3 linked regions of the Xanthobacter dioxanivorans genome follow. The protein of the gene in region 2 interacts with the protein of the main gene of each other region in a pairwise test. Links are inferred from orthologs where the notes say so. Each region holds a gene or a part of one and is shown on either strand. Other genes may lie near its edges. The genes, in order: dnaQ, EZH22_RS05520 and dnaE.

Region 1 (4,639 bases), 470 kb from region 2 along the record:
AGCGAAAACCGCCTGTCGCGGGAGACGAGCCCCTACCTTCTCCAGCACAAGGACAATCCGGTCCACTGGTGGGCCTTCGGCCCGGACGCCTTCGCCGAAGCCAGGGCCACGGGCAAGCCCATATTGCTCTCCGTCGGCTATGCCGCCTGCCACTGGTGCCACGTGATGGCGCACGAGAGCTTCGAGGATCCGCAGGTGGCGGGGCTGATGAACGCCCTGTTCGTGAATATCAAGGTGGACCGCGAGGAGCGGCCGGACGTGGACCAGATCTACATGGCCGCGCTCCAGCAGCTGGGCCAGAGCGGCGGCTGGCCGCTCACCATGTTCCTGGATCCGCAGGGCCGGCCCTTCTGGGGCGGCACCTATTTCCCGCCGGTGACGAGCTATGGCCGGCCGGCATTCAGCGAGGTGCTGCAGCAGGTCTCCACGGTCTTCACCGAGAACCCCGACAAGGTGGAGAAGAACGCCAATACCATCCTGACCCGCCTCAAGAAGGCGGCCGAGCCCGTGGCCGGCGTCGCCATCGGGCAGGAGGACCTCGACGGGGCGGCGGCGCGCACCGCGGAGCTTTTCGATCCGGTGCATGGCGGGCTGAAGGGCGCGCCGAAGTTTCCCCAGTCCGGCCTCATGGAGCTGCTCTGGCGGGTCGGCACCCGGCGCCGGGACGACAAGCTGAAGGCCATGGTCGCCCTCACCCTCAACCGCATGAGCGAGGGCGGCATCTACGATCATCTCGGCGGCGGTTTCGCCCGCTATTCTGTGGACGAGATCTGGTTCGTCCCGCATTTCGAGAAAATGCTCTACGACAATGCCCAGCTCCTCGATCTGCTGGCCTTGGCCCATCGTGACACCGGTGACGGGCTGTTCCTGCGCCGGGCGCGGGAGATCGTCGGCTGGCTCGAGCGGGAGATGCTGACGCCCGAAGGCGCCTTCGCCGCCAGCCTCGATGCGGACAGCGAGGGTCATGAGGGCCGCTTCTATGTGTGGACCGCGCGAGAGATCGAGGCCGTCCTCGGCGCCGAGGATGCGGCCTTCTTCAACCGCTTCTACGACGTGACCCCCGCCGGCAATTGGGAGGCGGGCAACATCCTCAACCGCACCGACGCCGGCTTCGTTAGCGCCGAGGCCGAAGCGCGCCTTGAGCCGCTGCGGGAAAAGCTGCTGGCCGCGCGGGAGCACCGCGTGCGCCCCGGCCGCGACGACAAGGTACTGGCCGACTGGAACGGCCTGATGATCGCCGCTTTGGCCCGGACCGGCGCCTTCCTCGGCGAGGCCGCCTGGGTCGCGCTGGCGCAGCGGGCGTTCGACACCGTGTGCGCTCGGATGATCACGGGCGGGCGCCTCGCCCATTCCTGGTGCGGCGACAAGCTGGTGGCTCCCGGCCTTGCCTCGGACCTCGCCGCCATGGCGCGCGCCGGCCTCGCCCTGCACGAGGCAACGGGGGCAGGGGAGGGCCTGGAGCGGGCCGCCGGCTTCCTGGAGGCGCTGGAGGCGCACCATCTCGACCCGGCGACGGGCACCTATTTCCTCACCGCGGATGATGCCGACAGCCTCGTCGTGCGCCCCCGCATCACCCATGACGAGGCGGTTCCCAACTCCAGCGCGGTCGCGGCGGAGGCCCTGGTCCGCCTCTCGGCCCTCACCGGCAACGATGCCCTGCGGGCCCGGGCCGACCGGATCCTCTCCGGGCTGTCGGGGCCGGCAGCGAAGAATGCGCTCGCGCACGGAGCTGCGCTGAACGCCATCGACACCCGCCTCAACCTCGCGCAGATCGTCGTCGTGGGGGCGAGGAGCGGGGCGCTTGCAACCGCCGCGCTTGAGGTGCCGTTCCCACTCAGGGTCCTTGTCCGCGCGGATGAGGGCTCTTCCGCTCTCGCCGGCAGCGTCATGGCGGCGCGGATCGCGTCGGCGCCGGCAGAGGGTGCGGCTTTCGTCTGCATCGGCGAACGCTGCTCGCTCCCGGTGACCGATCCGGGGCGCCTTCCGAAGGCCGTGGCGGAAATGCTGGCCTGAGACCTCTTTAAATCCGCCAGGCTGGGGCGACACCCTCTAAAATCGCATCCGGAAGCCAGGGACAGGCTCGCGGTAGAGGATGAGGAATGGATCGGAGAGGCGGGCGTTTCTCCGCCTGCGGCCTTCCTATTCGATCAACCTTTGATTGATCTGTGGTTGTAAATCGACCGGAAGCTGCTCCGACGCCGTGTCAGCTTCCGGTCTTCTCCACCGGCGGCGCATCCGCATATTTCAGCCAGACGGCCTTCTCTCCCAAGCTCGCCACGAACACCGCATGCGCCTGCGCCTCCGCATCGGTGAGGCGGGGGGCGAGCGGCTCGGGCCGAACATGGGCGGCGCGCGCCTCCACCACCAGGCGCGGGGCTTCGCTCGCCTCCTCGGTCAGGCCGATGAGACTCGCCTGCTTGCCGCCGAGCAGCTCGCCATAGACTTCCGCCAACAGCTCCGCATCGAGCAGCGCGCCGTGCTTCACCCGGCGGGAGCTGTCGATGCCGTAGCGCCGCATCAGATCGTCGAGGCGGTTGCCGCCACCGGGATGCTTGCGCCGCGCCAGGGCCAGCGTGTCCACCACCCGGTCGCGGGCGATGGTGGACCGGCCGGAACGCTCCAGCTCGGCATTGAGGAAGCCGATGTCGAACGCGGCATTGTGGATGACCAAGGTATCTTCGGCGATGAAATTCAGGAATTCATCGGCAACTTCTTCGAATTTCTTCTTGTCCGACAAGAATTCGGCGGAGAGGCCATGGACGTTGAACGCCTCCACCGGCATGTCCCGCTCAGGATTGATATAGACGTGGAACACCGTCCCGGTGAGGATGCGGTTGACCATCTCCACGCAGCCGATCTCCACGAGCCGGTCGCCACCATAGGCCTCGAGGCCCGTCGTCTCGGTATCGAGCACGATCTCGCGCATGGATTCCCTATCCTTACTCCGGCCGCCGCCGGCCCGGTCCGGCCAGCGCCCGCACGATCCCCGCCACCTGATGCTCGGCCGAAGCGTAGCCACGCCCGGTGTCGATGACGAAATGCGCCCGCCGGCGCTTCTCCGCATCGGGCATCTGCTTGGCGAGGATGGCCTCGAATTTGTCGTCCGTCATGCCCGGCCGGTCGAGAACACGGGCGCGCTGCACAGCTTTCGGCGCGCTGACCACGGCGATCGCATCGGCGCGCCCGGCACCTCCCGTTTCGAACAGGAGCGGGATGTCGAGCACCACCAGACGAGCCCCCGCCGCGCGGGCGCTGGCGAGGAAGGATTCCTCCTCGGCCCGCACCAGGGGATGCACGATGGCCTCCAGCCGCCGCATCGCCTCGCCGTCGCCGAGCACCCGGGCGCCAAGCGCCGCCCGGTCGACGGCGCCATCCCGCGCCACCCCCGGAAAGGCCGCCTCCACCGGCCCCACCGCCGCCCCGCGATAGAGCCCGTGTACCGACGCGTCGGCATCGTGCACCGGCACCCCATGGGCGCGGAACAGGCGTGCCGTCGCCGATTTCCCCATGCCGATGGAGCCGGTGAGGCCGAGGATCCACATGTCTGCTCAGGCCTCCAGCTGGCCCTTGGCCTTCAGGTCGGCGACGAGAAGAGCGCGCAGTTCCGGCGTGACCTCCGGCCGCACGCCGAACCAGCGCTCGAAGCCGGGCACGCCCTGATGCAGCAGCATGCCGAGCCCGTCCACGGTGCGGAAGCCTTGCCCGGCGGCCATCTTCAGCAGCGGCGTCACCAGCGGCACGTAGACGATGTCGCTCACCACCGCCTCGGGCCGCAGCCCCGACAGGTCAAGCAGGAGCGGGGCCGCCCCCTTCATGCCCAGCGACGTGCAGTTCACCAGGACGTCCGCATCCCGCATCACGTCCCCTATGCGCTCAAGGGCCAGGGGACGCACAACCGGGCCAAACATGGCCGCGATCGCCTCCGCCCGCTCCAGCGTGCGATTGGCGAGCGCCACCCGCTCGAATCCGCGTGCCACCAGCGCATGCACGATGGCCCGCGAGGCCCCGCCCGCGCCGAGGACCAGCGCGGTCTTGCGCTCCCCGTCCCAGCCCAGCGCCCCCGCATCGAGATTGGCGATGAAGCCGTAACCGTCGGTGCTGGCGCCGCAGAGCCTGCCGTCCTCGAGCCACAGGGTGTTCGCCGCGCCCAGCGTCGCCGCGCTCTCCTCCGCCTCGTCGAGGACCGAGAAGGCGATCTCCTTGTTCGGCGCGGTCACGTTGCAGCCGACATAGCCCCGCGTGGCGAGGCTGCGATAAAAGTCCACGGCCTCCGACGGTGGTACTTCCTCACGGCCATAGGCGCCGTCGATGCCGTATTTCCGAAGCCAGTAGCCATGCAGAAGGGGCGAGCGGGAATAGCTGACCGGCTGGCCGGTGACACAGACACGCACGCTCACGGCAGAAGCCCCTGCTCGCGGAAGAAGGGCAGGAGCTGCAGCAGGGGCAGGCCGAGAATGGTGAAGTGGTCGCCATCCACGCGCGTGAACAGGTGCACGCCCACCGATTCAAGCTGGTAGGCACCCACCGAGGTGAGCACCCGCGCGCCCGCCGCCACGAGGTAGTTGCTGAGCGCTTCTTCCGACAAGGGCCGCATGGTGAGGAAGGCACTCACCACCGTCTCGAACATCACCGTGCCATC
Region 2 (4,602 bases):
CCGGGCCGCGGCATGGTGGGCAATGCCGGCCTCATCGAAACCGAGGTGGTCCTCATCTCGAAGAAGTCCGAGACCGACGCGCTGCGCTGGGTCTATCTCGACATCGGCAAGTTCGGCGGCCTCGCCGAGACCATGGACGAGGCCATCCGCTACCCGCTGCGCACCCCGCGCGACGGGGACGATACCGCCCCCTGCGTGCTCGCCGGGCCGACCTGCGATTCGGCCGACGTGCTCTACGAGAAGACCCCGGTGGAGCTGCCGCTCTCGCTCTCCATCGGCGACAAGGTGATCATCGAGGCCTGTGGCGCCTACACCACCACCTATTCGGCGGTGGCGTTCAACGGCTTCCCGCCGCTGAAGTCCTACGTGATCTGAGGCCCGGGGGGCGTGCTGCCCCGCCGGCGAGAGGTCCCACCCCCGGCACCGGCGAGGCGCCGTCCGGGGCGATGAGGAGGGGGACTTCCCCTCGTCTTCCGCACCGTCCCACGCCTTCGGGCCGGCCGCATCCGCGCGGCCGGGACGGACTTCTTCGCTTCTCACGTTGTGGCACTGGAGCTGCTGATGACTGAGATTGTGCTGGAATCGCAGGAAGATGTGGCCGCGCGCGAGGCCCTGCTCGATCTGTGCCTGGGCGAGGAGCGCCGGGCCAAGGCATCCGAGCGGCTGCGGGAAGGCCGGCTGCCGGCCGCGGGGCTGGCCTTCGCCGCCCATGGCCCGGACGGCCGGCTGGTGGGGACCGTGCGGCTGTGGAACGTGACCGCGGGTCCCGGCAAACCCGCGCTGCTGCTGGGTCCGCTGGCGGTCCATCCGTGGTTCCGCGCCTGCGGGCTGGGCGGCGACCTGATGCGCAACGCGCTTGAGCGGGCGCGGGCGCTCGGGCATGCGGCGGTGATCCTGGTGGGAGACGCGCCCTATTACGGCCGCTTCGGCTTCACCGCGCAGCACACCGGCGCCTTGTGGATGCCCGGCGCCTATGACCGCGACCGCTTGCTGGCGCTGGATCTTTCCGCCGGGGCGCTGGACGGGGCGCGCGGCCTGATCAGCCCCACCGGCGCGCGCATCGCCCGCCCCTCCCTCGCCGAGCTGGCGCAGGATCTCCAGATCGGGGCGACCGCCGACGGCGCGTTCCGCCGCTCGGCCTGAGCCCCCGCCCCTCCGCCGGCCCCCGGCGGGAGGGCGCCCCAGGAACGGCGGCACCGGAGGCGACACCGGTGCCGACACCCGGCACCATCGGCGGTGTCGGCCGAGTGTCGGCGGGACGTCGTGTCAGAACGGCGTCGTGTCAGAACAGCTTCATGCCCGGCGGCAGCGCGAGGCCGCCGGTGAGCGACTGCATCTTCTCCTGCATCACCCGCTCGGCCTTGACCCGGGCATCCGCGAGCGCGGCGACGAGGAGGTCCTCCAGGATCTCCACCTCCTCCGGCTTCGCCAGCGAGGGATCGATGCGCACCGCCTTGCACTCGCCCTTGGCGGTGACGCGCACGCTGACGAGGCCGCCGCCGGAGGCGCCCTCCACCTCGACCTGCTCCAGCTCCGCCTGCATCTGCTGCATGCGCTCCTGGAGCTCCTTGGCCTGCTTCATCATGCCCATCAGGTCGCGCATGAGACTTCAACCTCCGTGCTGCGTGGTGGCGAATCAGTATTCCAGCTCGTCGTCCAGCCCCGGACCGGAGAGCAGGTCCTCCTCGGAGGGGGCGAGCACCTCCTCGTGGAGGGGAGCCTCGGCGCGGGTGCGCACGTCCACCACCTCGGCGCCGGGGAAGCGGGCGAGCACGGCGGCCACCAGCGGGTGGGCCTTGATGCCCTCCTCCCGCTCGGCGCGCACCGCCTCGTTCTCCTCCGCCAGGGTGGGGCCGCCCGGCTGCGCGGAGAGGGAGACCAGCCAGCGCCGGCCGGTCCATTCGGAGAGCTTGCGGGAGAGGTCCTGGATCACGCTCGCCGGCGCGCCCGGAAGGAGGGCCACCTCGATGCGGCCGTCCTCCACGTGCACCGGCCGCAGCGAGGTCTCGATGGCGTGCTTCAGGGCGAGGTCGCGCTTGGTGGAGACGAACTGCGCCACGTCGGCGAGGCTGGCGAGGCGCGGCCCCGCCTCCGCCAGGACCACGGGCGCCGGCCGCGCGGCGGGGCGCGGCTCGGCCACGGCCCGGGGCGCCAGCGACAGGCGCGCGCCCCCGCCGCCGCCCGAGGGCGCGGGGGACGGGGCCGGAGAGGGGGCGGCGGACGAAGCCGGCGCATCGGCGGCCGGCTGGTCCTTCAGCCGGCGCAGCGCCTCGTCGGGGGTGGGCAGGTCGGCGGCGTAGGCGAGGCGCACCAGCGCCATCTCCGCCGCCTGGGCGGGCTTTGGCGCCTGCTGCACCTCGCCGATGCCCTTGGTGAGCATCTGCCAGGCCCGCGCCAGCACCCGCATGGACAGGCGCTGCGCCATCTGGAGTCCGCGCACGCGCTCGGCCTCCACCAGGGCCGCATCCTCGGCGGCGTCGGGCACGATCTTGAGCCGGGTGACGAGGTGGGTGAATTCGGCGAGGTCGGTGAGGATCACCGCCGGGTCGGCACCCGCATCATACTGGTCGCGGAACTGGGCCAGGGCGCGGGCCATCTCGCCCTTCATCAGCGCCTCGAACAAATCGATGACCCGGCCCTTGTCGGCGAGGCCGAGCAGGCGCCGCACCTCTTCCGCCGAGACGGTGCCGCCGCCATGGGCGATGGCCTGGTCGAGCAGCGAGAGCGAATCGCGCACCGAGCCTTCCGCCGCCCGCGCCACGATGGAGAGGGCCTCCGGCTCGATGGTCACGCCCTCCTTGGCGCAGATGCCGGCGAGATGGGCGGCGAGCACCCCCGCCTCCACCCGGCGCAGGTCGAAGCGCTGGCAGCGGGAGAGCACGGTGACCGGAACCTTGCGGATCTCGGTGGTGGCGAAGATGAATTTCACATGCTCCGGCGGCTCCTCCAGCGTCTTGAGCAGGCCGTTGAAGGCCGCCGTGGAGAGCATGTGCACTTCGTCGATGATGTAGACCTTGTAGCGCGCCATCACCGGCCGGTAGCGGGCGCTCTCGATGATCTCGCGGATGTCGTTGATGGAGGTGTTGGACGCCGCGTCCATCTCCATCACGTCCACATGGCGCGATTCGATGATGTCGCGGCACTGCTTGCCCATCACCGCCAGGTCGAGGCTCGGGCCGCCGGGCGATGTGTTTTCCTGGGGCTCGTAGTTGAGCGCGCGGGCGAGGATGCGGGCGGTGGTGGTCTTGCCCACCCCGCGCACGCCGGTGAGGATGTAGGCCTGCGCGATGCGCCCGGAGGAGAAGGCGTTCCGCAGGGTGCGGACCATGGCCTCCTGGCCGATGAGGTCGGTGAAATTCTGCGGCCGGTATTTTCGGGCCAGCACGCGATAGGCGGCCGGAGCCGGGGCCGCGACGACGGGCGCCGCGGCCGGCACCGGCGGCGGTCCGCCGAGGTCGAGCCCCGGCCCGTCGTCGTCGGGGTGCGCGCGCGTGTCGTCGCTCATGAAGCCGCCTTGGGGTCAGCCTTGGGGTGAGGGGATGCGTCCCTCCCCCATACATAGCATCGCGAGCGCGCGCGTCGAGGCGCGGGGGACGAATTGGCGGGACGGGCCGGCCACGCCTGTTGATGACGCGGCCGCGCCTGCGCGGCGGTCGAGCCCCGTCGCGAACGCCCGACCTGGCCTCGCGACCTGGCCTCGCAATCTGGCCTTGGCGACTTGGCTCTTACTTGGCCTTCGGCACCTCGGGCAGCGGCGGCTTGGTGGTGGCGGGGGCCGCCGGGGTGGCGGCGGGCGCCGCCTTGGGCGCCTCGGCGGCCGGCACATGCATGCAGACATAGCGCCGCGAGCCCTGGGCGAAGGCCTCCTTGTTCTTGGCATCGAGCCGCGCCGGAATGTTCCGGGCGATGGCGGCCTTGCAGGCGTCCTCGGTGGGATAGCTGTTTTCGCGGTTGACGGACGTTTCCGGATTGACGAGGGCACTCAGCACGATGACGACGACGACCCACATGGCAGCCTCCTTGGAACAGGCACTGCGTGTCTATGCGCCGATCGGTACGGGATTGCGACGGGAGCGCGGCGCTTTCAGGCGGGCTATTCCGGGCTGGTGACGATGTCCATGTCGTTCAGCCGCACGCAGACATAGCGGCGGAAGCCGTCCTCATATTCCCACTTGCCGGCCATATCGCGCCGGCCGGGCGTAGGCGGCGAGCGCATGCCGGCGGCTCTCCTCGCTCGCATGGGCCGCAGAGCGGTTGACCTGCAGGCGCCCTCACGATGCCCCACATGGCGCAAGCCCTTCGCGACGTCCTCCCCGACGGCCCGGCCTTCCCAAACACGCCGCGCCCGCCGCGTGACGTGCAATGCACGGATTTGCGCGCATGACGCCAGGGCGGGTGCGGATGGGGGGGCAGAGGGGGCGGCGGTTGGGCGGCAGGGAGAAGCCGCGCCGACTCACGCCACGCCTCACGCCGGGCCGAAGGCGGCGCGGCGGGCGGGACCGGTTCTGAACGCAAATGAGGTGGGAGGCTGGACGAAGACCCGAGTCGGGCTCGTTGGGGCTGCTTCCTTCCGGACCTGACCCGGTTGGCGAGTGGCTCGTC
Region 3 (5,651 bases), 3.1 Mb from region 2 along the record:
CCGCTTGATCAGGTCGCTGCCGAGGCCTTCCAGATGGAAGCGCTGCTCGAAGGCGGCCCAGGCGGCCGGCAGCTCGTTCAACAGCTCGGTGACCTGCGTCTGGATGGTGGAGCCGAACAGGTAGAGCGCCAGCCCGGTGCCGCCGAACGCGAGCAACGCCACCGGAAACACGGCGTAGCGCTCGGGACAGCGGGTCAGCCGCGCGAACGGCTCGGCCAACGCATGCAGGGCCAGCGACAGCAGGATCGCGGCGAACACCTGCAGAATGACGTCGATGATCTTGAAGGAGAAATAGGCCAGGGCGAGCACAACGCAAGCCACGGCGACGCGCCGTGCCACCAGCCAGTCGGAAGCCATGATCCCCCTCGCGCTCCTGTCGCCGCCCGCGGGCAGTATAGGGCCCGGGTCGCCGCCCGCCACCGGAGTGTTTGACGCCCGCCTCAGAACGGGCGGAAGACAGCCGAGACGAAATCGAGGGTCCGGCAGGCGGCCTTGTCGTGGGGATCCTCGATCAGGCGCGTCATGGCATCCAGCGTCCGCGCCGCGAGGAAGCCCCGCCAGGAGGTGCTCTTCGGCGGCGCCAGCGCGTGGTGACGCAGCGTCGGCTTCAGCGTGCCGTCGATCTCCGCGACGCCTTCGGCGGAGAGCGTGGGCCAGGGCGCGCCGAGCTGGGCCTCGGCGCGGGCCATGGTGCCCTTCCAGTCGGCCATCAGCTCGTCGAAGGCGATGACCGTGCGGGGCTGGCCGCGGGTCGCCCGCTCGGCGTCGAGGGTGTAGCGCAGCCAGATGCCGAGGCCCTTGGCGGCTGAGAAGCCATCGCGCTTGGTGACCGAGGCCGCCACTTCCACCGGGTTGCGCAGCGCCAGCACCGGTGAGATGCGGTAGCCGGCCTCTTCCAGCACCGGCCGGTAGATGCCCATCAGGCGCGAGATGCGCGGGTCCTTGAGGACGATGGCGGGCGCGCCGCCATATTCCTCGGCGATGGCGCGGCGCACCTCGCCGGTCAAGCCGCGCCGTTGCGCCACGTCCACCAGGTCGGCGGCCATGGCCTTGCGCGACGACCACTTGTGGCCGCAGGCCTTCAGGATGCGCTCGTCGAGGTCCATGAAGACCTCCGATTCCCAGAATCCGGCCTCGTTGGCCTCGGTGGCGGCCATCAGCGTCTTGGGCGCGGAGAAGCCCATGAGGTTGATGATGCGGGTCAGGGCCGATGTCCCGCTGCGATGCATGCCGAGCACCAGGACGGCGCGCTTGTCGAGTGTCACACGTGCTTCCTCGAATGGCGTGACGCGGCCGGGCCGGCCGCCCTCCAGCCCATCCCGTCGGAGATCCGGCGAGAGCGGCCGAGGGTCGCTCTCATTTCGCCTGATGCCATAAACTTACTGTCACGCGGCTTCAACCGCCACGACGCCGGGAATCGCCTTGATGGCACCGGCGATCTGCGGCGAAACGGGGTATTTGCCGGGCAGGCTCACCTCCACCTCGGCCTTGGCGTCCTCCATCAGCAGGATGAGGCTCACGTCGCCGGAGCCCGCCTCCCCCGCCTTGCCGTCGCTGAGGCGGCGGGCGATGCCCTCGATGGGCTCGGGCGAGCGCAGGAAGATGCGCAGCCCCTTCTGGTGGCGGGCGGTGACCGGGTCCAGCCGTTCGCACGAATTGATGCGCACGCGCACATCCTCGCCGTTCAGCTCGGCGGCGACCATCATGAGCAGCGGCGTGCCGGGCTCCAGCAGATCGCGAAAGTGCGCGAGGCCTTCGGAGAAGATCACCGCCTCATAGTGGCCGGAGGGGTCGGAAAGGCCGACGATGCCCATGCGCGTGCCGGACTTGGTGCGCCGCTCCTGCTTCGAGACCACCGTCGCCGCGAGGCGCCCCGCCGCCGCGCCGGAGCGCACGGCCCGGGCGAAATCGGAGAAGGCCTGCACCCGCATCTTCTTCAGCGCATCCGCATAATCGTCCAGCGGATGGCCGGTGAGGAAAAAGCCGATGGTGTCGTATTCTCGCTGCAAGCGCTCGGAGGGCAGCCAGGGCGCCACGTCCGGAATGGGCAGGGCGGCGGCGGAGGGACCCGAGCCGAACATGTCGTTCTGGCCGGATTGGGCATTGGCCTCCACGCGCTGCGCCTCGGCCACGATGGAATCGATGGCGGCGAACGCGCGGGCGCGATTCTTCTCCAGGACGTCGAAGCAGCCGGCGGCCATCAGGCTCTCCAGCGTGCGCTTGTTGACGAGCTTGACCGGCAGGCGGCAGGCGAAATCGGAAAAGTCGCGGAACGCCCGCTCCCCACGCGCCGCCACCAGGGCCTCCACCGCCGCGCCGCCCACGCCCTTGATGGCGGCCATGGCGTAGATGATCTTGCCGTCCTTCACCGCGAACTCGCGGGCGGACAGGTTGATGTTGGGCGGCACCACCTCGATGCCCAGCCGCTGCGCCTCCTGCCGGAATTCCGCGAGCTTGTCCGTGTTGCCCATGTCGAGGGTCATGGAAGCAGCGAGGAACTCGGTGGGATAATTCGCCTTCAGCCACGCCGTCTGGTAGGCGACGAGGGCATAGGCGGCGGCGTGGGACTTGTTGAAGCCGTAGTCGGCGAACTTGGCCAGCAGGTCGAAGATGGTGTCGGCCTGCGCCTTCTCGATGCCCCGCCCGGCGGCGCCGGAGACGAAGCGCTCGCGCTGCTTCTCCATCTCGGCGCGGATCTTCTTGCCCATGGCGCGGCGCAGAAGGTCGGCTTCGCCCAGCGAGTAGCCCGCCATAGCCTGGGCGATCTGCATCACCTGTTCTTGGTAGATGATGACGCCGAACGTCTCCTTCAGGTACGGCTCCAGCATGGGATGGAGATAGTCGGGCTGGGCGCGGCCGTGCTTGCAGTCGCAATAGACCGGGATGTTGGCCATGGGGCCGGGCCGGTAGAGGGCGACGAGGGCGATGAGGTCCTCGACCCGGTCGGCCTTCATGTCCACAAGGGCGCGGCGCATGCCCGCGCTTTCCACCTGGAACACGCCCACCGTCTCGCCCTTGCCCAGCATGGCGTAGGTCTTGGGGTCGTCGAGGGGGATCTTGGAGATATCGAGCTCGATGCCGCGCTGGTGGACCAGCTTCACCGCCTTGTCGATGGTGGTCAGCGTCTTCAGGCCGAGGAAGTCGAACTTCACCAGCCCCGCCTGCTCCACCCACTTCATGTTGTACTGGGTGACCGGCATGTCGGACTTGGGATCGCGATAGAGCGGCACCAGCTCGTGGAGCTGGCGGTCGCCGATCACGATGCCCGCCGCATGGGTGGAAGCGTGGCGGTTGAGGCCCTCGAGGCGCACGGCGATGTCGAAGGCGCGCTTGACCACCTCCTCCTGGTCGCGGGTCGCCTGGAGGCGCGGCTCATCCTCGATGGCCTGCTTGAGGGTGACGGGATTGGCCGGGTTCTGCGGCACCAGCTTGCAGAGCTTGTCCACCTGCCCGTAGGGCATTTCCAGCACGCGTCCCACGTCGCGCAGCACGCCGCGCGCCTGGAGCGTGCCGAAGGTGATGATCTGCGCCACCTGCGCCCGGCCGTAGCGCTCCTGTACGTAATGGATCACCTCGTCGCGGCGCTCCTGGCAGAAGTCCACGTCGAAGTCGGGCATGGACACGCGGTCCGGATTCAGGAAGCGCTCGAACAGCAGGCCGAAGCGCAGCGGGTCAAGGTCGGTGATCTGCAGCGAATAGGCGACCAGCGAGCCGGCGCCGGAGCCGCGCCCCGGCCCCACCGGAATGTCATGGGCCTTGGCCCACTTGATGAAGTCCGACACGATGAGGAAGTAGCCGGGGAACTTCATCTTGGTGATCACGGAGAGCTCGTAGGCGAGCCGCTCCTCGTAGACCTTGACGTCGAGGCCCGGCGCGGGCCCGTGCTTGGCGAGGCGCTGGGCGAGACCCTCCCGCGCCTGCCGCTCCAGCTCCGCCGCCTCCTCCGCCAGGGGGTCCCCATGGCCGCCGCCGGAGGTGAAGCGCGGCAGGATGGGCTTTACCGTCCGCACCCGATAGGCGCAGCGCCGGGCGATCTCCACCGTGTTGGCCGTGGCCTCGGGCAGGTCGGCGAACAGCTCCAGCATCTCCTTGCGGGTCTTGAAGCGGTGCTCGGCCGTCAGCCGCCGCCGGTCACCCTCGGCCACGAGGCGGCCTTCGGCGATGCACAGGAGGGCGTCGTGGGCCTCATAGTCGGTCTGGCTGGCGAAGAAGGGCTCGTTGGCGGCCACCAGCGGGACGCCCTTCGCATAGGCGAGTTCGAGCAGGCCGGCTTCCGCGAGGCGCTCGGCGTCGGTCTCATGGCGCTGGACCTCCACGTAGAGCCGGTCGCGGAAGAGCGAGGCGAGCAGGTCGAGCCGCTCCGCCGCCAGCTCCGGGTGGCCGCTGACGAGGGCCTTGTCGAGGGGGCCGGCGGGGCCGCCGGTCAGGGCGATGAGGCCGTCGCTCGCCTCGGCGAGCCAGTCGACAAGGATGCGCGGCTCGTCCTCGCTGGCGGTCTCCAGGAAAGCGCGGGACACCAGCTTCATCAGGTTGCGCCAGCCCGGCTCCGACTGGGCCAGCAGAACGATGCGCGGCCGCTTCGGCCGGATCGCCCCGCGCGGCCCGGGCGGGTCCGGCAGATCGAGCGCGAGGGAGACGCCGGCGATGGGCTGGATGCCCGAGCCCGACATCTTCTCGGAGAATTCCAGGGCGCCGAAGAGGTTGCCGGTGTCGGTCAGGGCGATGGCCGGCTGCGCGTCCGCCTTCACCAGGTCGGCCAGCTTGCCGATGGAAAGCGCCCCCTCCAGCAGCGAGTAGGAGGAATGGACGTGCAGGTGGATGAAGCCGGGATCGGACATGGGGTCTCGGTGTGGGGCGAGTCGGGCGCCCCGCAGGATAGCGCGATTTCCGCGCAGGCGGTCCGCCACCGTGGAGAGGGCGCCGGCCACCCCCGCTATCTACAGGCGTCGGCGCCTCTTTGGAATTTGGCCGGAAGCCTTTCCGCCCGTCATGGCCGGGATCGTCCCCGGCGCCTTTCTGACGCCCTCACCCATTGCCACCGGCGCGAAAATCTCCGACACCGCCCCCACGGGAAAGGCAGGCCGGGCATGTTCAGGTCCTTCATCGGCAGCTGGCAGTTCTGGGCGCTCGGGTCGGCGGCCTTTGCCGCGCTGACCGCCATCTTCGCCAAGGTGGGGGTCGCGGGCGTCCATTCGGATCTGGCGACCTTCCTGCGGACCCTCGTCATCCTCGCCCTCGTCGCCACCATGGTGTGGATCGGCGGCACCTGGCAGCCACCGGCGAAGATTCCTGGCCGGACCTGGCTGTTCCTGGTGCTGTCCGGCCTCGCCACCGGAGCCTCCTGGCTGTGCTACTTCCGCGCCCTGAAGGCAGGCGACGCCGCCCGCGTGGCGCCGGTGGACAAGCTCAGCGTGGTGCTGGTGGCGATTTTCGGCGTCGTCTTCCTGGGCGAGCGCCTGTCGGCGGCGGCGGCGCTCGGCGTTGCCCTCATCGCGGCCGGGGCGGTGCTGGTGGCGGTGGGCTGATCCACATCAGGCGCCGAGCCTATCGTACAGCTCGGCATAGACCGCGCGCAGCGCCTCCGGCAGGTCGTCGGCCACGAGGCCGGGCCCGGCGCTGCGCGCCGCCTGCCCGTGCAACCACACCGCCGC

What was found.
Region 1: the proteins of EZH22_RS05520 (region 2) and dnaQ interact in binary tests that used the Escherichia coli proteins (3 or more experiments, as listed by UniProt). The link is inferred for Xanthobacter dioxanivorans from one-to-one orthologs.
Region 3: the proteins of EZH22_RS05520 (region 2) and dnaE interact in binary tests that used the Escherichia coli proteins (3 or more experiments, as listed by UniProt). The link is inferred for Xanthobacter dioxanivorans from one-to-one orthologs.

Annotation. Positions count from the first base shown.
Region 1 is NZ_CP063362.1:1,626,040-1,630,678, reverse strand. What follows is about bases 1,066-4,061. They hold dnaQ (DNA polymerase III subunit epsilon), read right to left. Parts: upstream 2,927-4,061; coding sequence 2,204-2,926; downstream 1,066-2,203. Other genes in these bases: EZH22_RS07730 (shikimate dehydrogenase), read right to left, coding at 3,549-4,061; coaE (dephospho-CoA kinase), read right to left, coding at 2,940-3,542; EZH22_RS07745 (thioredoxin domain-containing protein), read left to right, coding at 1,066-2,013. Also shown: more of EZH22_RS07745, read left to right, coding at 1-1,065; more of EZH22_RS07730, read right to left, coding at 4,062-4,397; EZH22_RS07725 (Maf family protein), read right to left, coding at 4,394-4,639. UniProt on the Escherichia coli protein: DNA polymerase III is a complex, multichain enzyme responsible for most of the replicative synthesis in bacteria. The epsilon subunit contain the editing function and is a proofreading 3'-5' exonuclease.
Region 2 is NZ_CP063362.1:1,154,531-1,159,132, forward strand. What follows is about bases 1,072-4,030. They hold EZH22_RS05520 (DNA polymerase III subunit gamma/tau), read right to left. Parts: upstream 3,506-4,030; coding sequence 1,637-3,505; downstream 1,072-1,636. Other genes in these bases: EZH22_RS05510 (GNAT family N-acetyltransferase), read left to right, coding at 1,072-1,143; EZH22_RS05515 (YbaB/EbfC family nucleoid-associated protein), read right to left, coding at 1,283-1,603; EZH22_RS05525 (hypothetical protein), read right to left, coding at 3,726-4,010. Also shown: EZH22_RS05505 (type III PLP-dependent enzyme), read left to right, coding at 1-375; more of EZH22_RS05510, read left to right, coding at 562-1,071; EZH22_RS32345 (hypothetical protein), read right to left, coding at 4,094-4,216. UniProt on the Escherichia coli protein: Part of the beta sliding clamp loading complex, which hydrolyzes ATP to load the beta clamp onto primed DNA to form the DNA replication pre-initiation complex.
Region 3 is NZ_CP063362.1:4,284,133-4,289,783, reverse strand. Bases 1,186-5,193 are described here. They hold dnaE (DNA polymerase III subunit alpha), read right to left. Parts: upstream 4,839-5,193; coding sequence 1,386-4,838; downstream 1,186-1,385. Other genes in these bases: EZH22_RS19955 (EamA family transporter), read left to right, coding at 5,088-5,193; EZH22_RS19965 (sulfotransferase family protein), read right to left, coding at 1,186-1,265. Also shown: EZH22_RS19970 (AI-2E family transporter), read right to left, coding at 1-357; more of EZH22_RS19965, read right to left, coding at 441-1,185; more of EZH22_RS19955, read left to right, coding at 5,194-5,525. UniProt on the Escherichia coli protein: DNA polymerase III is a complex, multichain enzyme responsible for most of the replicative synthesis in bacteria. This DNA polymerase also exhibits 3' to 5' exonuclease activity. The alpha chain is the DNA polymerase catalytic subunit.